Regions from separate parts of the Rhizobium sp. CB2179 genome, predicted to be linked through region 3. Evidence: predicted binding sites of a transcription regulator. Region 3 holds the regulator's gene; each other region holds the start of a gene.
What was found. The regulator LexA, encoded in region 3, represses DNA repair genes until DNA is damaged. The targets are predictions, from matches to a motif close to TGTTCNNNNTGTGTTCNG.
Positions count from the first base shown of each region.

Region 1 (5,291 bases), 380 kb from region 3:
GCGCGCTCCCCAGGCCGGATGTTCGTCGCGGATATCAAGCACGGCGCGCTCGAGATCGGCTCCGGTCCGCCGCGGGCTCGCATGCGGCCGGCGGGAGCGGTCCTCCACCGGCTCGCCCGCTTGCAGGCGCCGCAGCCAGACATAGCCTGTCTGCCGGCTGATGCCGAAGCGCTGGCAAAGCTCAGAGACGTTCGTCCCCTCCAGCCCAGCCAACCGGCAAAATTCCAAACGCTCATCCACAACTGACCTCGACCTCCAAACCATGCCGACCTCCCGAAAAATCATTCCGGAAGTGTCAGGCATGTCTCCGAACATCTGTCAGCTATGTATCAAGGCCGTACAACAAGGAGGGAGATCACAAGGGGCGAACGCTTCCCATCACATCAACGCTTCACCGAGTTGAAAGGGATATTTGTTCAGAAAGCCGGTGCTTCCAGCAGATCTCCCCACCTGTGGGGGAGATGCCCGGCAGGGCAGAGGGGGGCTGGAACGGCACCACCTATCTGGAAAGGCGATTCCTGCCGGCCCCGTCAATCCTCATTCACCCAGCGCCACCGCAATCTCAGCGGCAAGCCGCGCGTTGTTCTCGACGAGCGCGATGTTGGTCTTGAGGCTCTGGCCATCCGTCAGGTCGAAGATGGTCGACAGAAGATAGGGTGTGACCGCCTTGCCGGTGACTTCGTCGCGCTCGGCGCTGTCGAGCGCCCGCTCTATGTAGATTTCCATTTCCTCGCGCGCGATTTCGTCGGCCTCAGGCACGGGGTTGGCGACGAGCATGCCGCCGTCGACGCCGAGTTGTTCGCGCACCGTCTGGAAGTTGGCGATGGCGGCCGGGCTGTTCAGCGACAGCGGGCTGCGGATGCCCGAGGAGCGCGACCAGAAGGCGGGGAATTCCTCGCTCTCATAAGTGACGACAGGCACGCCGCGGGTTTCCAGCACTTCCAGCGTCTTCGGAATGTCGAGGATCGCCTTGGCGCCGGCGCAGACGACGATGACGCCGGTGCGCGCGAGTTCCTCGAGATCGGCTGATATATCGAAGCTTTCCTCGGCGCCGCGATGCACACCGCCGATGCCGCCTGTGGCAAAGACGCGGATGCCGGCGCGCGCCGCCGCGATCATCGTCGCCGCAACCGTGGTGGCGCCGGTGCGGCGCTCGGCGATGGCGAAGGCGAGATCGGCGCGCGACACCTTCATGACTTCAGTGGCCTTGGCCAACTGTTCCAGCTCCGCGGCTTCAAGGCCGATATGCAGCGTGCCGTGAATGACGGCGATCGTTGCCGGCACCGCACCCTGTTCGCGGATGATCGCCTCGACGCTACGGGCCATCTCGATATTGCCGGGATAAGGCATGCCGTGGGTGATGATCGTGGATTCCAGCGCCACCAGCGGCGCGCCGCGCTGCTTGGCGCTGGCGACTTCCTTCGAATAGGCGATCGGCAGAAGAGGGGAGATGGGCTTGGTCATGGTCTTGTCCTGTGATCGACAGAGCATGATGCCGAAAAGGGTGAGCGGTTTTCGGTCGACATCATGCTCAACTATTTAATTCGCCGCTTCAATGCAGAATTCTGACCTTGGGGACAAGGGCAAGCGCCTCATTCAGGAGATCGGGCGTCAGATTTTCGTTGACGGCGTGCCGCGACTGCACGGTCAGTATGGCGGCCGCAGTGCCGTGGCGGACGGCTTCTTCGAGCGGCAGGCCTGATATCAATGCGGCGAGCGTGCCGGCTGCAAGGGAATCGCCGGCACCCGTGACATCGGCGACGATGTCGGCAATCGGCGGCTGTAGCGTCACGGCGCGGCCGTCGCAAAGCGCGACGAGCTCGCGCCGGCCGCGGGTGACGACGGCGTTCCTGATGCCGATCTCGTTCAGCAACGGCGGCCAGCCTGCAGCCCCTTCCGGCCGCTCACCGGCAAGGGCGGCAGCTTCTGCCTCATTCAGGAACAGGTAGTCGATATCCCCGATGCAGGGTTTCAGCCTGACGACCTTGGCCGGCGAGATGGCGATTGCCGCGACGGGCTTGCCTAGCGAGTGCGCCTTCGCGACGATCGCCGCGATCGTCTCTTCCGGCAGGTTGGCGTCAAAAAGGATGAAGTCATGGGCGGCGAAGGCCTCCCGCACCCAGCGGATGGAGAGACGCCGTGGCACGAAGAAGCGGTAAAGATCCATGTCGGCAAGGGCGATCACCAGATTGCCGTCCTTCTCGATGATTGCCGTATAGCTCGGCGTCTTGCGGTCGAGGAAGACGAAGGGCCGGTCGTCGATGCCGGCGAAATCGGCAGCTTCTCCGACCGTCTCGCCCATCGGATCGCCGCCGCGCGGCGAGATCATCGTCACCTGAAAACCGAGCCTTGCCAGGTTGCGCGCCGCATTGAAGCCACCGCCGCCCGGCTCCTCGAACCAGGTGCCGGGATTGCTGGCGCCAGGCGCCGTCTCGCCGGAGATACGGCCGCGCCGATCGATATGGGCGCCGCCGAGAACAAGAATCTTTTTCTTCATCCGAGCCGCTCTCCCGATGCCCGAAAGGCGAATCGATGCGATGCGCCTTGTGCCGCTCGTGCCAGCACTTCAAACCTAAGTCGTTGCTTTTCATCGATAAAACAAATACAGAACACGGGTCGTTTTACCTTTTTCTTTCAATTATTTGATCGCCTATTGCGAAAATGGAACAAATAGGGTACAAACTCGACATTGCTAGAGCGGCTTCAATAACCTAAAGGTGGATCGGATGTCTCAGAATTCATTGCGGCTGGTAGAGGACAAATCGGTGGACAAAAGCAAGGCGCTTGAAGCGGCACTCTCACAGATAGAGCGGTCGTTCGGCAAGGGCTCGATCATGAAACTCGGCTCCAACGAGAATGTTGTCGAGATCGAGACGATCTCGACCGGCTCGCTTGGCCTCGATATTGCACTCGGCGTTGGTGGCCTGCCGAGGGGCCGCATCATCGAAATCTACGGGCCGGAAAGCTCCGGTAAGACGACGCTTGCATTGCAGACGATTGCCGAAGCGCAGAAGAAGGGTGGCATCTGCGCCTTCGTCGATGCCGAACATGCGCTCGATCCCGTCTATGCCCGCAAGCTTGGCGTCGACCTGCAGAACCTTTTGATCTCGCAGCCCGATACCGGCGAGCAGGCGCTCGAAATCACCGATACGCTGGTGCGCTCCGGCGCCGTCGACGTTCTCGTCGTCGACTCGGTCGCTGCCCTGACGCCGCGTGCCGAAATCGAAGGCGAGATGGGCGACAGCCTTCCCGGCCTGCAGGCACGACTGATGAGCCAGGCGCTGCGCAAGCTCACCGCTTCGATCTCGAAGTCGAACACCATGGTGATCTTCATCAACCAGATCCGCATGAAGATCGGCGTCATGTTCGGCTCGCCGGAAACGACGACGGGCGGCAATGCGCTGAAATTCTACGCCTCCGTACGCCTCGACATCCGCCGCATCGGCGCGGTCAAGGAGCGCGAAGAGGTGATCGGCAACCAGACCCGCGTCAAGGTCGTCAAGAACAAGATGGCGCCGCCCTTCAAGCAGGTCGAGTTCGACATCATGTATGGTGAGGGTGTTTCCAAGACCGGCGAACTGGTCGATCTCGGCGTCAAGGCCGGTATCGTCGAAAAGTCGGGCGCCTGGTTCTCCTATAACAGCCAGCGCCTCGGCCAGGGCCGCGAAAACGCCAAGACCTTCCTGCGCGATAATCCGGACCTCGCCCGCGAGATCGAACTGTCGCTGCGCCAGAATGCCGGCCTGATCGCCGACCGCTTCCTGCAGAATGGCGGACCGGAGCCCGATGACGGCGATGGCGATGCCTCCGCGGAAATGTAATTTTCGCGCTTAAACTCATCGGACAGTTCCAACCGGCCGCATTCCTGATGAGAATGCGGTCGGTTTTGTTTGTCTGCTGGACAGTGGCGGGGGCGAACGTTAAAAGCCGATGGATTTGTATTTACCTGCCTCCGGCAGCATTGAAGGGCATAGCATGAGCGGCGTGAACGATATCCGGTCGACCTTCCTCGACTATTTCAAGAAGAACGGCCATCAGATCGTTCCGTCGAGCCCGCTCGTGCCGCGCAACGACCCGACGCTGATGTTCACCAATGCCGGCATGGTGCAGTTCAAGAACGTCTTCACCGGCCTCGAAAAGCGTCCCTATTCGACGGCGACGACTTCGCAGAAATGCGTGCGAGCCGGCGGCAAGCACAACGATCTCGACAATGTCGGCTATACTGCACGCCACCTGACCTTCTTCGAGATGCTCGGCAACTTCTCCTTCGGCGACTATTTCAAGGAGAATGCGATCGAGCTTGCCTGGAAGCTCGTCACCGAGGGCTTCGACCTTCCGAAGAACCGCCTGCTGGTGACCGTCTATTCCGAGGACGAAGAAGCTGCGACGCTGTGGAAGAAGATCGCTGGCTTTTCCGACGATAAGATCATCCGCATTCCAACCTCCGACAATTTCTGGCAGATGGGCGATACCGGCCCCTGCGGCCCGTGCTCGGAAATCTTCATCGATCAGGGTGAGAATGTTTGGGGCGGTCCTCCGGGCTCCCCGGAGGAAGATGGCGACCGGTTCCTGGAATTCTGGAACCTGGTCTTCATGCAGTTCGAGCAGACCGCACCCGGCGAGCGTTCGCCGCTCCCGCGCCCATCGATCGATACCGGCATGGGCCTGGAGCGCATGGCCGCCGTTCTGCAGGGCGTTCAGAGCGTATTTGACACCGATCTCTTCCGCACGCTGATCGGCACCATCGAGGACACGATGGGCGTCAAGGCGGAAGGCAGCGCCAGCCACCGCGTCATTGCCGACCATCTGCGCTCCTCAGCCTTCCTGATCGCCGACGGCGTGCTTCCGTCGAATGAGGGCCGCGGTTATGTGCTGCGCCGCATCATGCGCCGCGCCATGCGCCATGCACAACTGCTCGGCGCCAAGGAACCGCTGGTCTACAAGCTGCTGCCGACGCTGGTGCAGCAGATGGGCCGCGCCTATCCGGAACTGGTGCGCGCCGAGGCGCTGATCTCGGAAACGCTGAAGCTGGAGGAAAACCGTTTCCGCAAGACGCTGGAACGCGGCCTGTCGCTTCTGTCAGACGCGACGACGAATCTTTCCAAGGGCGATATGCTGGATGGTGAGACCGCCTTCAAGCTCTACGACACCTACGGCTTCCCGCTCGATCTGACGCAGGATGCACTGCGTGCCCGTGAGATCGGCGTCGACATCTCCGGTTTCACCGATGCGATGCAGCGCCAGAAGGCCGAAGCCCGCTCGCACTGGGCCGGTTCCGGCGAGAAGGCGAC
Region 1 covers NZ_CM172781.1:2,121,089-2,126,379, reverse strand. Annotated here, with positions in the region: partial or broken gene AC244Q_RS10665 (IS481 family transposase) at 1-264, opposite strand, end outside; gene AC244Q_RS10660 (pseudouridine-5'-phosphate glycosidase) at 538-1,464, opposite strand; gene AC244Q_RS10655 (carbohydrate kinase family protein) at 1,553-2,497, opposite strand; gene recA (recombinase RecA) at 2,727-3,821, shown strand; gene alaS (alanine--tRNA ligase) at 3,976-5,291, shown strand, end outside.
Region 1: recA (recombinase RecA) is a predicted target of LexA. The motif match lies at 2,595-2,612, and genes of this name have one in related genera.

Region 2 (5,291 bases), on a different replicon from region 3:
TCATAGATCTTTTCCAGACCCAGAGGCCTGAACGTTACCTCAGAAGCAAACTCCGGTCCAATCGGCATAACGGCGACGCGCTTGTCGGGATATAAAACGCGCACTGCTTCCGACTGCCAGGCGGCGCCGGTGAGAATAAGGTCGAAATGGCGGCTCACCTCAGATGGCACGCGCAACGCCGGTGCGTCGATCGAATTGTAAATTTTGAAACTGTCGGGGCAGGCCAGCAATATGTCTTCGCTAACGCCAAGGCCCCATACGCACAAGATTGACGGTGGTCCGAAAGCCTCGATATGGCCCAGCATATCATTTGATGCGAATGGCGCTTCAGGCCCATTCATCTGGAACGACCGGCGCGTCAAGAACGGACTGCCATCGGGCCGATGCATCTTTGGCGATGCACCTCGGCTGTGGGTCCAAATTTCGGCGCGGTCGGCAAGGCCTCCTTTGAGAGCTGCAAGAGGGAGCCGCTCGATGTAGCCCCCCACGACCTCGACGTTCTGTCTCGGGGTGACGGTCATCTCTGGGAGAGGCCCGCGATTTCCCGACAACCATTGCTGCCGAAACCAGGCTATCGTCTTGAATTGGGCGTCGCGCCAATCGCCGTTCTGGAAGTCGCTGATGACAACTATTCGGCGTGGTATGTTTGGTGCTTGCATCGCAACCATTTTCGTTGAAGTCCCGCGTTGGAAGCCGATCTAAGTTTGCATCTCATTTGCCGTGAACCCCTCACTTAAATGCGCCTTCGCCCCATGTTGAACATGCGGCGGCTAACGATCGCCGATAGAAAAGCGCGCGGAAATGGCCACTGCGCGATGGTGACCTCAGGAAATTTCTTGATGTCGGCCAGTCACCACGAAAACATGGCGAGAAGTGATTTAAACCCGACAAAATCTCTTCATGGACCACCTGCAGGGGCGATCTGCATTTGCGCAGGCTGGGATTTATCCGCTTGTCCGGGAAGGGGTTTCTGGTCGGTCGGGCGTTCATCTGCCGGGGCTGCCGGCATCTGCGATTGAGGGGTCGAACCCGTCCTTTCGGTTCCGATGCCAGGATTCATATCGGCGGTCCCGCCCGCCGTCGCATCAGTCGAGACTTGCCGATTTGCCGAAACCTGGTCCGTGCCGATGGGCTGCGGCGTAATCTTGCCGTCGGACGAAGCAACGCGCCAGACGGTGTTGCCGGCGTCATCTGCGACGAGCAGAGCTCCCGTCCCGTCGATCCCGACTCCGACCGGCCGTCCCTTCGCTTGGTCGTCCTGGATAAAGCCCGTGACGACGTCCTGCGCCTTGCCGGATGGCTTCCCGGCCTCGAATGGTACGTACACCACCTTGTAGCCATTGAAGCTGTCCCGGTTCCAGCTGCCGTGCTCTCCGATGAAGGCGCCATTGGCGTAGGCGGCCGGCAGCGCTGAATTCATCGAGAAGGCCAATCCAAGGGCCGCGACATGGCTCGACAGGGCATAATCCGGTGGCGTCGCCCTTTCGACCATGTCCGGACGCGGCGGATGCACGCGCGCATCGACATGGTTGCCGTAATAGCTCCAGGGCCAGCCGTAGAAGCCGCCTTCCTTAACCGAGGTCATGTAATCGGGAACGAGGTTCGGACCGAGTTCGTCGCGCTCATTGACGACCGTCCAGAGCGAACCTGTCTCAGGGTTGAAGGCGAGGCCGTTCGGATTGCGCAGACCTGAGGCGAAGACGCGCGCCGCGCCGGTGTGCCGGTCGACCTGCCAGATCGCTGCACGGCCCTTTTCTGCTTCAAGCCCATTCTCGACGACATTGGAATTCGAGCCGACCGAAACGTAGAGCATCTGCCCATCGGGGCTGAGCGCCAGATCCTTGGTCCAATGATGATTGATCGGACCACCGGGCAGGGGCGTGATGGTTTTCGGTTGGGCGGTGATTTCATTCTGCCCAAGTTCATAGGGGTAGGCGAGAATGGCGGACGTCGAGGCGACATAGAGCGTGTTGTCGACCCAGGCGACGCCGAACGGCGAATCGAGTTTCTTCAGCAGATCGTGCCTCTCATCCACCTTGCCGTCGCGGTTGGCGTCACGCAGCAGTGTGATGATGTTGCTTTCCTTCTGCTCGCCGCCGTCGCCATGAGCGATGGACATGATCCAGCCTCTGATCAAATCCTTCGGCCGGGAGGCCGGTTCGCCTGACGGGCCACGCGCCTGAACTACCAGTACGTCGCCGTTCGGCAAGGTGTGGACTGTCCTTGGATTGGCGAGGTCCTTGGCATAAGCAGTGACCGTCAAACCGTTCGGTGCGGCCGGCGTCTCACCATCCTTCCAGCCAACGACCTCCGCTACCTTCAGATCAGGCAGCAGGGAAGGGGCTGGATCTGGGAGCACGGGGTTCGGTCCGATCTGCTGAGAGATGTCAAAATCTCCGCTCTGGGCGTAAGCCGCAAGACCGACGCCGACAGATATCGACAGAACCGAAGCGCCGAGAATCTGGGACTTCTTCATCATATCCTCCAGGCCAGTCTGGCATATTTGCGGGCGGAAATTGCCGCGGCCACCAGGCACAAGACAAAGGTGACGGCCGAAAGCATCAGTCCGTATGGGACGACGGCCGTCCATCCATCGCCGGCATGGATAAGGTTGTTGGCAAAGGCGAGGCTCAGTATGATTAGATAGAGGAGGGCGGACAGGAACGGCGGCCGTAAAGGGCGCGTGCGGCGACGCATCAGATCCATCAATCCGGCCAGAATCGCAAGCGAGCCCAACATAAGCCCAGCGAACAGCAACCATGCAGAGAAATTCTGCCACATCAGATTGCCGGTCTGCCAGAAAGCGATATCGGTCGCAAGCGCGAGCGTGAAGCAGACGAAGGGAAACGGGACAAAGAGCGACTGAAGCGGATAGGCGGCCGAGTCTCGATTGCTTGTAGAAGATATAGCCATGGATGCTCCGTGAAACTGAGAGCTGGGAGATGCCTATCCAACCCGCGGCGAGAGCATATGGTTCCGTTACGGTGCGTGCTGCACGAACTGCCCGCCTGAAAGAGCATGGTCGGCCCCAGCAGAGAGCGAAGAAGAAAGTGCTCCTTAGCCAGCCGGGTTGCAGCTCAGCCGACTTGTTCGATGGAGAGCGGGCCGGGCGGCAGGGCTCGATCAGCGACTTGGCCGAGAAGGCCGGATCGAGCCAATCGGCCCAGGCGTCCCGTTCGAGAATAACAGTTTGCCGGTCGTGATATGGCGCAATGTCTGGCCTGAACTCCATCGTCCACAAGCGGCGTTCGGCGCCTCCGAAAATATTCCTTCCTCATCATCCGATTGAATCCGCTGTCGATTTTTCTGCGTCGCACTCGTGCTCAACTTCAGCGCGTCATATGCGCGTTGACTCATTTACGTCTTGAGAACAGATACAGAACATATTGCTGTTACTCAAGCTGAAAACGGGTTGCCGTTAAAGGAGATCATGAACTCAGCCGTCGCCCCAATCGCTATCCTCGACGGTCTGCGCGAGCAGATAGCGCACCTGGAAAGCGCCAGTCGGCGCAGGCGAGGCGTTTTGCCTTTCGGCGTGGCCCAGATCGACGGGCGGCTTCCGGGCGGCGGATTGGCCCATGGGGCGCTGCACGAATGCGCTGGCGGCGGGGCCGGCACCGTCGATGGCGCGGCCGCCGCCCTGTTCGTGGCCGGCATTGCCGCGCGTACGAAAGGCAAGATCGTCTGGTGCCTGACACGTCCCGATCTGTTCTTCCCGGCCCTGGCGCAGGCGGGGCTGCATCCGAACCGGGTGGTCTTCGTCGAGTCCGACAAGGAAGAGGACGTCCTTGCCAACATGGAGGCGGGCCTCTCGTACGGCGGGCTCGGCGCGGTGATTGGCGAGATCGTCCGCCTGCCGATGGCGGCGTCGCGCCGGCTGCAACTTGCCGCCGAGAAGACCGGCACGATGGCGCTCGCGGTGCGGCGGTGGCGACGGCAGACCGAGGCCAGCGACTTCGGGCAGCCGACGGCCGCGACCACGCGCTGGAGGGTGAGCGTCATTCCGAGTGAGGAGCTGCCGGTTCCAGGCGTCGGGCGGGCGAGGTGGTTTTTGGAACTGATGAGGGTGAAAGCGGGTGAGTGTGCCGAGTTCGAAGTAGGAGCCTGCGATGCCAAGGGTCGTATCGATATTTTTTCCCGATCTGTCGACCGACAGGATCAGGCGGGCCGATCCCGCCATTCCCGTTGAGCAGCCGATCGCCGTCATTTCGAAGAGCGGATCCAAGCGCTGGGTCTCGGCCGCCGACGCCGCGGCCAGGAAGGCCGGACTCCACGTCGGCATGCCGGCCGCCAGGGCGCAGGCGATCCTCCAGGGCCTGCGGATGATCGACGCCGATCCGGCCGCCGATGCCGTGGCGCTCGAGCGCGTCACCATGTGGGCGCTGACGCAGTATTCGCCGATCGTCGCCGTCGATGCGCTGGACGGCATGGTCATCGATACGGAGGGCGCCGACCATCTGCAGGGCGGCGAGGAGCGCATGTTGACGAGCATCGCCAATCGGTTTCGCGCCAAGGGCCTGACGGCACGGGTCGCCATTGCGGACACATGGGGCGCGGCTCACGCATGTGCCCGCGCCATCAATCGCGAAACTGTCATCGTCCCGAGTGGAGAGACCATCCGGGCGGTCGAGCGACTTCCGATCTCTCTGCTGCGGCTACCCGAGAAGATCGTGGGCGATCTGCGCATGCTCGGCTTCCGGACTATCGGCGAGCTCTCGGCGACGCCGCGCGCTCCCTTGGCGCTTCGCTTCGGCCCGGAGATTGGACGGCGTCTCGACCAGATGTTCGGTCGCGTCCGCGAACCAATAGATCCGATCCGTAGCCCAGAACTCGTCGAGGTCGTTCGATCGTTCGCCGAACCGATCGGTGCAGCGGAAACGATCGACAAGTATGTCGGCCGGCTGATTGTTCAGCTCGTCGCTGAACTCCAACGGAAGGGTCTTGGCGTCCGCCGGACCGATCTTATCGTCGACAAGGTCGATGGGACCAGGCAGGCGATCAGAGCGGGAACCGCCAAGCCGGTGCGAGACATCGCCTGGCTGACGAAACTGTTCCGCGACCGGACGCAGACGATCGAGCCGGGTTTCGGGATCGAAAGGCTGACCCTCGTCGCCGTGATGTCGGAACCGCTTGAAGAGAAGCAGAAGGCGTCCTCGCTTGTCGACGACGAGGATGCCGACATCACACCGCTGATCGACGTCCTCGGCAACCGAGGCCAGCGCGTCTACCGGGTCGCGCCGGTCGCCTCCGACGTCCCGGAGCGCAGCGTCCAGCGTATCGCCGCGGTCGGC
Region 2 covers NZ_JBYGKR010000005.1:278,463-283,753, forward strand. Annotated here, with positions in the region: gene AC244Q_RS34940 (glycosyltransferase) at 1-668, opposite strand, end outside; gene AC244Q_RS34945 (PQQ-dependent sugar dehydrogenase) at 899-2,476, opposite strand; gene AC244Q_RS34950 (DUF2231 domain-containing protein) at 2,476-2,913, opposite strand; gene AC244Q_RS34955 (ImuA family protein) at 3,431-4,189, shown strand; gene AC244Q_RS34960 (Y-family DNA polymerase) at 4,110-5,291, shown strand, end outside.
Region 2: AC244Q_RS34955 (ImuA family protein) is a predicted target of LexA. The motif match lies at 3,367-3,384, and genes of this name have one in related genera.

Region 3 (5,291 bases):
TATTTGCCGTCCTTGAAGAATTCCGTCGAGGCGCAGTCGAGGCCGAGGCACATGTCGTCGCCCGGCTTGTAGCCGGCTTTCTCGATCGACTTCATGATGAAGTCGAGAGCTTCCGGCGCGCTCTTCAGGCCCGGTGCGAAACCGCCTTCATCGCCGACATTGGTGTTATGGCCCTGTGCGGCAAGTTCCTTGCGCAGCGTATGGAAGACTTCCGAACCCATGCGCACGGCTTCGGCGATCGAATCGGCGCCGACCGGCAGGATCATGAATTCCTGGAAATCGATCGGGTTGTCGGCATGGGCACCACCATTGATGATGTTCATCATCGGCACTGGCAGCAGGCTGGCGGAAGCACCGCCGACATAGCGGTAGAGCGGCAGGCCGGACGCCTGGGCGGCAGCCTTGGCGACGGCGAGCGACACGCCAAGGATGGCGTTGGCGCCGAGACGCGACTTGTTCGGCGTGCCGTCCAGCTCGATCATGATGTTGTCGATCTGGATCTGGTTTTCGGCGTCGATGCCGCCGATCGCGTCGAAGATCTCGGTGTTGGCGGCTTCGACCGCCTTTTCGACGCCCTTGCCCAGGTAGCGCTTGCCGCCGTCACGCAGTTCGACCGCCTCATGCGCGCCCGTCGAGGCGCCCGAGGGAACGGCCGCGCGGCCCATGCTGCCATCTTCGAGATAGACATCGACTTCGACGGTGGGGTTGCCACGGCTATCGAGAATCTCGCGGGCGATGATATCGGTGATTGCAGTCATGGGTTCTTCCTGCTCGGTGGGTGATAAATGGTTCGAAACCTGTCTTAGTCGAAGGCGTGCAAATTACAATGCTGCAATAGCCTTCGGACCAGCGTTCGGATGTGGCCTATAGCACGATCATGTCAGACTGTTGAACGTCAAGCCTTGGCGACCGCATCGAAGGCGAGCAGCTTTTCGAGAAGCCGCGGCATGTCCTTGAGATAGACCATGTTCGGGCCGTCGGAAGGGGCATTGTCGGGGTCCTGATGGGTTTCGACGAAGACGCCGGCAATACCGGCAGCCACTGCTGCCCGCGCCAGGGTTTCTACGAATTCCCGCTGACCGCCGGAGGAATCGCCCTGCCCGCCCGGCTGCGCTACGGAATGGGTCGCATCGAAGACAACGGGCGCACCCATCGCCGCCATGATCGGCAGCGAGCGCATGTCGGAAACCAGCGTATTGTAACCAAAGGAGGCGCCGCGCTCGCAAAGCAGCACGTTCGGATTGCCGCTGGCATTGAGCTTCTTCAGAACGTTCTTCATATCCCAGGGGGCCAGGAACTGGCCCTTCTTGACATTGACGACGCGGCCGGTCTTGGCGGCGGCGATGAGAAGGTCGGTCTGGCGGCAGAGGAAGGCCGGGATCTGCAGGACGTCGACGACCTTTGCCACCTCCGCGCATTGCTCGGCGGTATGAACGTCGGTCAGGACGGGAAAGCCGAACTCCTTTTTGAGGTCGGCAAAGACCTCCATGCCTTTTTCAATCCCGATACCGCGTTCGGCCGACAGCGAGGTGCGGTTCGCCTTGTCGAAGGAGCTCTTGTAAACGAGGCCGATGCCGAGCTTGCCGCAAAGCTCCTTCAGCGTGCCGGCGACCATGAAGGCGTGGTCGCGGCTCTCCATCTGGCAGGGACCGGCAATCAGCGACAGGCGGCCGGTATTGGAAAAGCTGACCTGGCCTTGGCCTTCGCCGATCCTGACTTCGGAATTCGTATCAGTGCTCATCGTGTTTCCTCGAAGGCGAAGAGCGTGCCCTGCCCGGGCGCGGGCTTCACCAGAATGCGATTGTTCTTGCGCGCGTATGTCACCCCGTTAGCAGCCAAATGCGCTTCTGTCACGGCAAGATCGGCGACAGCGAAGAGGATTGCCCGGCCGCGCAGGCCACGATCTGCGGATGAGCCGACGATGTCGAAATAGGCCTCCAACCCTTCCGCCGTCATCAGGCTGATTTTGGCATTCGACGCCGGGATATTGACGCCGAAACCGGTTTTCTCGACTGCCGATTGCACCACGGCGAGGCTGACGAAGGCAGCGAAGGCGGCAGCATCAGGCGCGCAAAGCGCTATCTCGACTATGCCGGTGACGCCATTGGCATGCGTCTCCAGCACGGCGCGGTCGGCCGGCAGCGGATTGACGCGCTCGACGGTAAATAGCAGGAGATCAGGCGCGCGCAGATCGCCGGCAAAAGCCAGCTTGAAGCCGGCAATCGTCTCAGAACCGTCCGGCATCGTCATCGGCCGGGTGAACTGCAGCATCTCGCCGGCGCTCGATCCGTTACCGACGAAATTCTGATGATCGATGCCGGCATCCTTGCTGCCAAAAGCCAGCCCCGAAAGCCCCTCCGCGCCGCAGCGGAAGCGGAAAGCCTGATTGCGGGCGGTGAAGACATTGCCTTGGCGCGCCGACGCCTCGCTCTCCTCGACGCTCGCAATCCCGAGCGGCTCCAGATAGGTCTTGTCAGCAAAGAAGACGCAGGCATTCTCCGTTCCGAAGGGATGGCGCGCATCGGGGGCAACGGTGAAGCCGAGCTTGCCGAGCCTCTCGCGCGCCAGATCGATATTGACGACCGGCAGCACGACATGATCCAGCGGGTGCGGTTTGGCGGAGTGCTCGTTCATGATATCCCTCCCTGACACGGCAAGAGATGTGCGACAGCGCTTCCCTCAACGCAAGACTTCTGTGCCAATCCGGCGAATGAAAATAAAAATCTCAACGAGTTGGCGCCAAGTTTTACGGAAATTTAGCTACTTGCGGAACACATATGGAACATATAGTGTCTGTTCTGGATTTGTTTCAATCACGAGGTCACAACGTCGATGCTCACGCGCAAACAACAGGAGCTTCTCCTTTTCATTCATGAGCGCATGAAGGAATCCGGCGTTCCGCCATCTTTCGACGAAATGAAGGATGCTCTGGACCTCGCCTCGAAGTCCGGGATTCATCGCCTGATTACAGCGCTCGAGGAGCGAGGCTTCATTCGCCGCCTACCGAACCGCGCCCGTGCGCTCGAGGTCATCAAGCTTCCGGAGGCCTACAGCCCCAGCATCCAGCCGCGGCGCGGCTTTTCGCCGAGCGTCATCGAAGGCAGCCTGGGCAAACCTCAGCCGGTCGCCGCCCCTGCTCCCGCAAAACCCGTCGCCGACAACGGCAACTCGGTTTCCGTGCCGGTCATGGGCAGAATCGCCGCCGGTGTGCCGATCTCGGCGATCCAGAACAACACCCACGACATCGCCGTTCCGGCCGACATGCTCGGTTCCGGTGAACATTATGCCCTGGAGGTCAAGGGCGATTCGATGATCGACGCCGGCATCTTCGACGGCGACACCGTGATCATCCGCAATGGCAGCACCGCAAGTCCTGGCGACATTGTTGTTGCACTCGTCGATGACGAAGAAGCGACACTCAAGCGCTTCCGCCGCAAGGGCGCCTCGATCGCACTGGAAGCGGCCAACCCGGCTTACGAGACCCGGATTTTCGGACCAGACCGTGTTAAGGTGCAGGGCAAACTCGTCGGCCTCATTCGCCGCTATCACTGACATCGGTTAGGCCGGATTCGGTAAAGCTGTTGCTGCGCCAGTCAAAGGCGCGATGGCGCATCCATGGTCGCGACAATGCGTCAAATGCGGTTGCCACCTCCAGGCCGGCGTCCGCGAAGCGCAACTCGATGGATCCGGTCCTGCGCAGCGTCTCGCCGGTGAAGAGCGTCGCACCTGAGCGGCAGCTGTTGAAACGCAGGCGGACCGACGTCACGATGATATCGGCCGCGTCGCATGCCGGGCCGAGATAGGCGGCATTGTCGATGACAGCAACCACACGACCATTGCCAAGCCTTGATGCGCACCAGGCCCTCTTGACGCAGGAAAAGCGGTTTGCTTCACCGGCCGCTGCGGCCGCCCGCATCGCTGTCCTCGCTTCGTTCTGCTGATCGCGGGAAAGCTTGACGCGGCGGTCTTCTCCTACCTGCGGGATAGCAGGACCATCCAGCATCTTCGGCGGATCATGTCTCGGCAGGACCAGGGCTCTCTGCCACTGGTCGAAGATGAAATCCGGTGGTCTTTCACGGTTGGAAGCCATTGCTGCCGCTTCGACCACCGCGACGAGACTGCCATCCTCCGAAATCACCAGATCCGGCGGCCGGGGAACCGGTAGAAGCAACAGGATGAGCGTTGCGACCGCGATGATTGATGTGCCGATATGGCGCAGCCGGGTGCGGAGCAGCGTCAGCAGCAGAAAGCCTGCGACGGCTATCGCGAAATACCAGGCGGGCAAGCGGCCGACGTCGATATTGCCATCCCAGCCGGACACCGTCTTTGCGACCGCGATCACCAGATCGAGGCCGAATCCGACGACCTTCCAAGCCCAAACATCCAGACCGAAAGGCATGAGTAGCATCGCCAGCAAGCCGGCCGGCATGATGATGAAGGAGATGATCGGCATTGTCGCGAGGTTTGCCGGCAGGCCATAGGCGGTCAGGCGATGAAAATGCTCGATCGAAAACAACGCGGTGGAAAAACCACCGATCAGCGAGGTCAGGAAGACGCCGCCGAAGAAGCCCGCAACAGTAACGAAGGGCCTGATGATCGGCAGCTTCAGAAAGGCGTTTTCGCGGATGCGCCGGTCCTTCCACAGCTGATAGCCCGAGACCAGCGCCAATGTGGCGGCAAAGGACATCTGGAAGCTCGGACCTAAGACCTCGGACGGTGAAATGAGGATGATGACGAGGGCGGAAAGCGCGACATTGCGCAGGCTGATCGACGGCCGGTCGAAGAAGACGGCAATCAACATGATGGCCATCATGATGAAAGCGCGCTCGGCAGAGACCGCAAAGCCCGAAATCAGGAAATAGGCAGTAACGGCGATGAGCGCGCCGGCGGCAGCGATCTTCTTCGTCGGGTAGGCCTCAGCGATACCGGGAAAGATGCTGAGCAGCATCCGAAAGCCGACGAAGAAGATGCCGGCCGACAGCGCCATGTTGAGACCGGAGATGGCGATGATATGAGCCAGACCGGACTGGCGTAGTGCCTCCGTCGTCGCATCCGAGATGGCGCGCCGCTCGTCCGTCACCAGTGCGGCGGCAAAAGCGCCGGTATCGCCGGGCAGGATCGACCTTATTCGGTCGCCAATGCCGCTGCGCAGCCGGTAGAGCCCTTCGAGCAGCGCTTCCACCGCCGATCTTGCAGCCTGCGGACCTGCCTGCGCATCGACCTTCGTCGGCGCACCGTAGAAGAAGCCGTTGGCGCCGATGCCGTCGAAATAGGCACTGAAGGAGAAGTCG
Region 3 covers NZ_CM172781.1:1,738,697-1,743,987, reverse strand. Annotated here, with positions in the region: gene eno (phosphopyruvate hydratase) at 1-758, opposite strand, end outside; gene kdsA (3-deoxy-8-phosphooctulonate synthase) at 896-1,741, opposite strand; gene AC244Q_RS08785 (VOC family protein) at 1,738-2,634, opposite strand; gene lexA (transcriptional repressor LexA) at 2,833-3,552, shown strand; gene AC244Q_RS08775 (ComEC/Rec2 family competence protein) at 3,533-5,291, opposite strand, start outside.